Regions from separate parts of the Gordonia sp. (in: high G+C Gram-positive bacteria) genome, predicted to be linked through region 1. Evidence: riboswitches for the same ligand, from Rfam matches in the RefSeq annotation. Region 1 holds a riboswitch; the other holds the start of a gene.
The links. A riboswitch is a leader RNA that binds a small molecule or an ion and turns the genes downstream of it on or off. The one in region 1 is predicted to bind S-adenosylmethionine.
Positions count from the first base shown of each region.

Region 1 (4,226 bases):
CGCCGCCGACCGACGCGAGCCCGACGGATCCCGCCGCGAGCTCAGACATCGCCGTCTGGAGGTCATGTTTGACGATGACGGCCGCGGGGTCGAGTTCGATCGGGTACGCCCGACCGCATGCCCCACACGACAGATCCTGCCGTTCCGGGGAGAACGTCAGCGGAGCACCGCACGACCCACACGGATACGTGCGGGTCTGCTCGGTGACGTGCTGCCGAGCCCGATCGGACGCGCTCGGCACATGCGGCGTCGGAGACGGCTGGCCCTGCGCGGGCAACGGCGGCGGTCCCTGCGGCTGTGCGTTCTGTGGATGGGGGTGGGGGTCTTGCGGCGGTAACGGAGGCGGCTGCGTCATGTCACTGAGTGGGCGGAGTCGGCGGTGCGGGAGGTGCGGGCGATGCAGGCGGCTCCTGAGACGGCAGCGGCGGCGGACCCGACGGTGCGAAGAGCGGCGCGAGCGCCGCGACCTGACCGGCTGCCGTCCATGCGGCCATGCCGGTCGCCCAGACGAGGGTCGTCGGGGTGATCGAGCCACGCAACTGGTCGACGGTGTAGGGGCCGGCGGCCGCACCGTTCTGCTCGATGTGGAACGTCTGCGCAGTCGGAATCGGTGGCGGGCCGCTCGACGACGGCTGCTGTTGCTGCTGGTTGAACTGGTTCGCGAACTGTCCTGCCATCGCCAGACCCATGCCCGCACCCATCATGTCGCCCATCGCGCCGCCGCCCGGATTCTGTGCGGCGGCGAGCATCGAGTCGGCTGCCTTCCCCTGCTGATACTGGTTGAGGTCGCCGACGTTGTTGAGGAATCCGCGTTCCTCGACACCGCGAGCCACACCGCGGGTCATCGCCTCGGTGATCTCGTCGGGCAGCGAGATGTTCATGGTGACCGAGTCGACGTGGAGGCCGAACTCGTCGTCGACGCGCGTCTGAACGTATTCGCGCAACTTGTCGCTCAACTCGACCTGCTTGCCCTGTAGGTCAATGGCGCCGACGCCGGTCTCGAGGATCATGTCCGAGAACGCCGTCGAGATGACCCGGCGCAGAAGTTCGGCGATCTCGTCGGCGTTCACCTGACTGTCGGCGCCGATCACCTCTCGCAAGAAGATCGCCGGATCGGCGATCCGAATGACGCACAGGCCGTTGGCGCGGACCTGAACCATCCCGAAATCGGGGTCCCGCAAGGTGATCGGGTTCGGGGTGCCCCACCGGAGGTCGGTGACCGGCCGACGGTTGATGAAGTAGACCTCGCTGCGGAAAGGGCTGTTGAACCCGTGCTTCCACCCCTGGATCGTGCTCATGATCGGCAGGTTCTCGGTGGTCAGCTCGTAGTGCCCGGGCGCGAACGAGTCGGCGAGCTGCCCGCGGTAGACGAAGACGGCCTGTTGGCCCTCGCGCACGATCAGCTGCGCACCGTTCTTGATCTCGTTGTTGTAGCGCGGGAACCGCCACGCGAGGGTCGAGCGCGAATCGTCGACCCATTCGATGATGTCGACGAGTTCTCCGCGCATCCTGTCGATGATGCCCATGGTGTCTCCGTTCAGCTCGGTGAGGTCAGGCGGCCTTGGCCGCGGTGATCGATTCGTCGGCGACGAGCTTCCGTGCCAGGTCGGATGCGGTGGACTCGACCGTCACCGTCGACCTGCCGAAGTCGATGCCGACGAGCTGGAAGCAGTAGGTCTTGTCGACCCGAGTCACCGCGCTGTGGCGGTAGGTCTCGGCCTTGTCGTTCCGGTCGTGGCCCGAGTCGGGACGCCACTGGCCGGCCGTCAGATCACTGAACTGGGCTCCGCACGTGTCGGCCAGACCGATCATCGCGTGGATGGGCTCGGCGTCCTTGCCGTCATCCATGGCATCGCCGTCGTCGTCTACCTGGGCGATCGAGCGGTCGTCGGACTCCGGGACGAGCATCAGCGACTGCGATCCGTTGAAGTCGCCGGTCTCGATCCGCCAGCCGGCGGGGACGTCGACGTCGACGCTCACACCGTGGCCGAGGGCCACCGTCTCGTGGTGCGCCTCGTCGGAGTCGTCCGAACTCCACGGCGCGACGACGAGCAGGACGACACCGACCACCGCGACAGCGATCACGGCCACTCCCGCAACCAACAGCCCGGTCCGGGACTTGCGGGGCGGCAACGGCGGATACGGGTTCTGAAAGTTCTGGGGGTAGGGGGCGTATTGCTGCGGTGGGTATTGCTGCGGTGGGTATTGCTGGGGCGGGTATTGCTGGGGTGGGCCCTGCTGCGGTGGGTATTGCTGCGGCGGACCCTGCTGGGATGGGTGTTGCTGGGATGGACCCTGTTGGGGCGAGAACTGCTGCGGGGGAGGGTAACCGGGTCGCTGGGCGTTCGGGCCCCAGGGATTCGTCACGGTTCGGCCTTCCACGTCAGTCAGGGGCGCCGTCGGGCGACGCCGGATCAGTACCCACGACTCTATCCGCCCGGTGTGGTGCACGGAGCGGCGTCGACACCGACCGAATGACGGCGATTGCGCGCACCGTGCATTTAACCCTCGACTGAACGGCGACGGTAGGGGAACGTTGTGCACGGGTCACGAGTACCAGCGACAAGCCCCGGCTCGCTGGACAGCAACCCTCCGCCACGGTGGGGTGCTCCGGGTGACGACCCGGCCCGCGTCGACCGACGCAGGCAAGTGTGGAACCTCAAGGAGTCTTGTCATGACCGCTGTTCTCGATGCACCCGTTTGCCGCTGGACTCATATCGGCGCCCTCGCGTCGGTGATTGGCGCCGACGTCACGGTGCCGATCGCCGGATCTGCCCCCTTGCCGTATGCCAACCTGGACTATGCGGCGTCCGCGCCCGCGCTCACCTCGGTGGCCGAACAGACAGCGAATGCACTCACCGAGTACGCGAGCGTTCACCGCGGTGCCGGGCATCTGTCCCAGATCACCACCGCCCGTTACGAGCAGGCGCGGGAGACGGTCCGCGCGTTCGTGGGCGGGCGCGCCGACGACACCGTGGTGTTCACCCGCAACACCACCGACTCGATCAATCTCGCCGCGTCCATCACCCCCGGCGACGTCGTGGTCCTCGACATCGAGCACCACGCGAACCTGCTGCCGTGGGCAAGGGCGGGCCGCGTGCGCGTCGTGTCGTCGAAGCCCACCGTGGACGAGACGATCTTCGCGTTGGACGCCGAACTCGCCGCAGCGCCTACCTCGCTCCTCGCGGTTACCGCGGCGTCGAACGTGACCGGAGAGGTTCTGCCGATCGCCAGGCTCGCTGGGCTGGCGCACCGGCACGGCGCACGGATCCTCGTCGACGGAGCTCAGCTCGTCCCGCACCGCGCCGTCTCGATCGCCAGCTTCGGTATCGACTACCTGGTGTTCTCCGGGCACAAGTTGTATGCGCCGTTCGGTGCAGGCGTGCTCGTCGGACGTTCGGACTGGCTCGACGCCGCGGAGCCGTACCTCGCGGGCGGCGGCGCGAGCGCTGCCGTGGACCTCGACCACACCGACTGGCATACCGGGGCCGCTCGACACGAGGCCGGATCGCCGAACGTGCTCGGCGCTGTCTCGATCGCTGCCGCCGCCGAAGCGTTGTGGGACATCGGGTTCGAGCGCATCGGTGAACATGAGGAAACCCTGGTGCGCCGTCTCGACGACGGCCTCGACGCATTGCCGCATGTCCGCCCGCTACGGGTCTTCGACGATGCCTACGGCCGCGTGGGCATCGCCAGCTTCGTCGTCGACGGCTACTCGCCGCGTCAGGTGGCCGAGTATCTCAGCACGCAGCACGGCATCGGTGTACGTGACGGAAAGTTCTGCGCGCACCCGCTGCTCGCCAAGCTCGGATACCCCGACGGTGCGGTGCGTGCCAGTTTCGGAGTAGGTGTCGGATCCGACGACGTCGACCGACTTCTGGCGGCGCTCGCGGAATTGGCGACGCCGCACCACTGACGGGGTTCGACGAGGGCCGGATGCGTGTCGATGGACACACATCCGGCCCTTCTTGCTGTCGTCTGGGGCCCGATCTGTCGGGAATCACGCCCGTCATGGGTGCATACGCGTGTTTCGGTCGCTTTCGGCGGGGTTGCCGACGGGGCGGACGGTAGTCATCCTTGACCGGCAGTTAGTTGTAGTGCGCAAGTAAATGGAGGGGCGATGCCGTCGGCGGAACACATCGATGACGTGTTTCTGGCGTTGGGCAAACTCGTTCGGATCCGTGCGCGAGCAGCCTCCGCGTCAGACGGCGGTTCGGAGACCGCGG
Region 1 is NZ_JBQEDL010000022.1:39,140-43,365, reverse strand. Features, by position in the region: gene ACTIMF_RS12395 (Trm112 family protein) at 1-355, opposite strand, end outside; gene ACTIMF_RS12390 (SPFH domain-containing protein) at 357-1,526, opposite strand; gene ACTIMF_RS12385 (hypothetical protein) at 1,552-2,085, opposite strand; SAM riboswitch class IV at 2,546-2,658, shown strand; gene ACTIMF_RS12380 (aminotransferase class V-fold PLP-dependent enzyme) at 2,675-3,916, shown strand; gene ACTIMF_RS12375 (MarR family winged helix-turn-helix transcriptional regulator) at 4,121-4,226, shown strand, end outside.

Region 2 (4,226 bases), on a different contig from region 1:
GGCAGGGCTCCGAGCCCGTCGTCGGCCTCAAGGACGAGGACGGTTTCGCAGCCGACTCCACGACCGAGACGTTCGCGGCAATCGCCCTCGAGGTCGACACCCGACGGTGGGCGGGTGTGCCGTTCTACCTTCGAAGCGGTAAACGCCTCGGCAGGCGGGTCACCGAGATCGCACTCGTCTTCAAGCGGGCCCCGCATCTGCCCTTCGACGACACGATGACCGCAGAGCTGGGCCAGAACGCGCTCGTGATCCGCGTGCAGCCCGACGAGGGCGTCACCCTGCGGTTCGGGTCGAAGGTCCCGGGCTCGTCGATGGAGGTCCGAGACGTCAACATGGACTTCAGTTACGGTGGCGCGTTCACCGTCTCCTCCCCCGAGGCGTACGAGCGTCTCCTGCTGGACGTCTTGTTGGGCGAGCCGTCGTTGTTCCCGGTCAACGAGGAAGTCGAACTCAGTTGGCAGATCCTCGACCCGGTCCTGGCCGAATGGGCGGAGTCCGGGACACCGGACGAGTACGAATCAGGCACCTGGGGGCCGCAGTCGGCGGACACCATGATGGCGCGTACCAGACGCGTGTGGAGGCGACCGTGAGCCTCGCGCAGAACAGGAGCCGTCGATGATCGTCGACCTGCCAGATACCGACACCACCTCGATCAGCAAGAAGCTCGTCCGGATGCGTAGCAGCGGGGGTGCGGTCACCCTGGGACGTGTGCTGACGTTGATCATCGACGTCGATGCGGGTGCGGCCACCGAGGAGGCCGTCGAGGCCTCGAACGGGGCCAGCCGCGAGCACCCCTGCCGCGTGATCGTCGTCTCGCGCGGCACCAGGGATGGCGATGCGCGCCTCGACGCGCAGATCCGCGTCGGTGGCGATGCGGGAGCATCCGAGGTCGTGTTGTTGACGCTCTCGGGGGCACTCGCCGAACACCCGCACGCCGTCGTCACCCCTTTTCTTCTGCCCGACACCCCGGTCGTCACATGGTGGCCTGGACGCGCACCGGAGATTCCGTCGCAGGATCGTCTTGGACGTCTGGCATCCCGCCGAATCACCGACGCGCGCAATGCATCCGACCCCGCTGCGTTCCTCGCTGCCCGACGGTCCGGGTACTCCCCCGGCGACACCGATCTCGCATGGTCGGCTCTCACGCCTTCGAGGGCGCTGTTCGTGTCGGCGCTCGACCGACCGCCGCACACGACCATCACCGGAGCCGAGGTGACCGGATCACTCGATATGCCGGGACTCGACATGTTCGCAGGCTGGCTCGCTTCGGCGCTCGACGTTCGTGTGGTCCGCAAGCCGGGAGTGCTCGCCGTCCGACTGCATCGAGAGGGCTCCGAACTCGCGATGACCGTCAACGACGACGGGACCAGCGGCACTGTGTCGAGCACCGGCCACCCCGACGGCCGAGTCGCGTACGCGAGCCGGACGACAGGCGAATGCCTCGCCGAGGAACTCCGCAGTCTGGACGCGGACGAAGTGTACGAGGCGGCGCTGCGCGGGCTGCCCGCCGTGGAATTCGAGGAGGCGAAATGACACACCCGCACGAGGGGACGTCCGACGTCGGCCGAACCGAGACCCTGATCTTCGATTCGTCGGCCGAGTTGATCCGAACGGCTCGAGATCGGTTCGTCGATGTGGTGTGTCGGGCACAGGAGTCGCACGGTATCGCGTCGGTGGCCTTGACCGGCGGCTCCAACGGCATCGGGCTGTTGAAAGCGCTCGCAGCCGATTCCGGCGACATCGCGTGGGACCGGGTCGAGATCTACTGGGGCGACGACCGTTTCGTCCCGAGCGCCGACCCCGAGCGCAACGCCGGTCAAGCATTCGACGCCTTGCTGTCCTCGGTTCCGGTCGACCCGGCGCGTGTCCACGTCATGGCGCCGTCCGACGGCGAGTTCGGCGACGACATCGAGGCCGCCGCCCGCGATTACGCCCGTCTGATCGGGCAGGAGACCGTATTCGACATCCACCTCCTCGGCATGGGTGGTGAAGGGCATATCAACTCGCTGTTCCCGCACACCGTGGCCACCGCCGAGGACGTTGCGCCGGTGGTCGCGGTGACGGACTCGCCGAAGCCGCCACCAGCACGTCTGACATTGACGTTCCCGGTGATCAACCGCTCACGCGAAGTATGGCTTCTCGTCTCCGGCGAGGAGAAGGCGCAAGCCGTTGCGGCAGCCCACCGCGGGGCCTCGCGCGAGGACTGGCCGTGCGCTGGAGTCGACGGCACTGCGGCCACGGTCTGGTTCCTCGACCGTGCTTCGGCATCTGCACTCCCGTGAGGCTCTGACGACATCTCAGATCGGCCCGAGTACGACCACCCTGCGTAGTCGCTTCTCGGGCCGTTCTGTGTTCAGGTGAAGGATTACGCCCACCTGAATTCGAAGAGTCCTATATTTCTGTATTCCACACGATTTCCGATCATCACGATCGTGGAGATTGGCGGCCGCATGCCGGGCTCGTAACGTCGACGTCGGTTATGAGCGTTAGTGACAAGCCCTGGCTGGCTGACCGGCAACCCTCCACGCGGCGGGGTGCTCCAGGTGAGAACCCGACCGTGCGAGAGCCGCACGGTAAGCGCGAACTGATCAAGGACGTCACCGATCGTGACTCAACTATCCGAGCGACCGCTCACGGTCCCGAATCTCGTCAATCGTCCCGGAGACGACGAACTCGTCAGGGCACCACTGGTCGCCGCTCGCCGGCCCGGACAGTGGCTCGGCGTGCTCATAGTGCTGATCGCGCTGGCGATGCTCGGGCACACGCTGATCGTGAACGAGCGATTCCAATGGGGTGTCGTCGCCGACTATTTCACCGAGGATTCGATCCTGAGGGGTCTCGGGTTGACGATCTGGCTCACCGTCGCGGTGCTGGCCGTCGGCTATGCGCTCGGTATCGTGCTCGCCGCGATGCGACTGTCACAGAATCGGCTGCTGTCATCGATCGCATTCGCCTACGTGTGGCTGTTCCGATCGGTGCCCCCGCTGGTTCAGCTCCTCTTCTGGTACGAGCTGGCGTCGCTGTACCCGCAACTGTCGATCGGAGTCCCCTTCGGGCCGCAGTTCGCCTCGTTCGACACCGCGCGTCTGTTCAGCGGGGTCTTCGCTGCGTTCGTGGCGCTGTCGCTGGACATCGCCGCATTCGCCGCCGAAGTGGTCCGCGGTGGGCTCCTCTCGGTGGACCGCGGCCAGACCGAGGCGGCACAGTCATTGGGTCTCGGACGACTCCGCATATTCCGCCGCATCGTGCTGCCCCAAGCGATGCCGTCGATCATCCCGGCGTCCGGCAATATGCTCATCGGGCTCCTCAAGGCGACATCGATCGTCAGTGTCATCGCGGTCCAGGATCTGCTCTACTCCGCCGAGCTCATCTACCAGCAGAACTACCTGATCATTCCGCTGCTCCTCGTTGCGACGCTCTGGTACGTCATCCTCACGACGGTGCTGTCGGTCGGCCAACACTATGTCGAACGCCACTACGCGAAGGGCAGACGCGGCGGAGCCGGACACACACCGCTGCGCCGCTCATTCCGCGACAATCTGCCGCTGCTCGGCTCGGGCTGGTCCCGCGCCGGCGCGCTGGGAGGCAAAGCATGAGCGCCCCGGAAGTCGATGCGGCACAGGCGGTCCGGATCCGGGGACTGGCCAAGAGCTTCGGCGCAACGAGCGTACTGCAGGGCATCGATCTCGACGTCGCCGAAGGCGAGGTCACCGTCGTCATCGGACCGTCGGGATCAGGTAAGTCCACCTTGCTGCGATGCGTCAACCATCTGGAGCGACCCGACGCCGGGTTCGTCGAGGTCAGCGGCGAGATCATCGGATACCGTCCAGTCGGTGGTCGGCTCCGAGAACGCTCCGCACGCGAGGTCGCCCGCCAGCGGTCGCACATCGGCATGGTCTTCCAACAGTTCAATCTGTTCGGCCACCTCACCGCCGCCCAGAACATCGCCGAGGGGCCGATCGCCGCAGGCATTCCGCGAGCGCAGGCTCTTGCGGCCGCATCCGACCTGCTTACGCGGGTCGGACTCGGCGGCCGCGACGGCACCTATCCGAGCCAATTGTCCGGCGGACAGTGCCAACGTGTGGCCATCGCGCGCGCACTCGCTCAGAAGCCACGCATCATCCTGTTCGACGAACCGACGAGCGCCTTGGATCCCGAACTCGTCGGAGACGTCCTCTCCGTGATCCGCGATCTCGCCCACGACGGTATGACGATGCTCATCGTGA
Region 2 is NZ_JBQEDL010000018.1:10,207-14,432, forward strand. Features, by position in the region: gene zwf (glucose-6-phosphate dehydrogenase) at 1-590, shown strand, start outside; gene ACTIMF_RS10740 (glucose-6-phosphate dehydrogenase assembly protein OpcA) at 616-1,533, shown strand; gene pgl (6-phosphogluconolactonase) at 1,530-2,282, shown strand; SAM riboswitch class IV at 2,476-2,586, shown strand; gene ACTIMF_RS10750 (amino acid ABC transporter permease) at 2,607-3,596, shown strand; gene ACTIMF_RS10755 (amino acid ABC transporter ATP-binding protein) at 3,593-4,226, shown strand, end outside.
Region 2: another riboswitch for S-adenosylmethionine. It lies ahead of ACTIMF_RS10750 (amino acid ABC transporter permease); the one in region 1 lies ahead of ACTIMF_RS12380 (aminotransferase class V-fold PLP-dependent enzyme).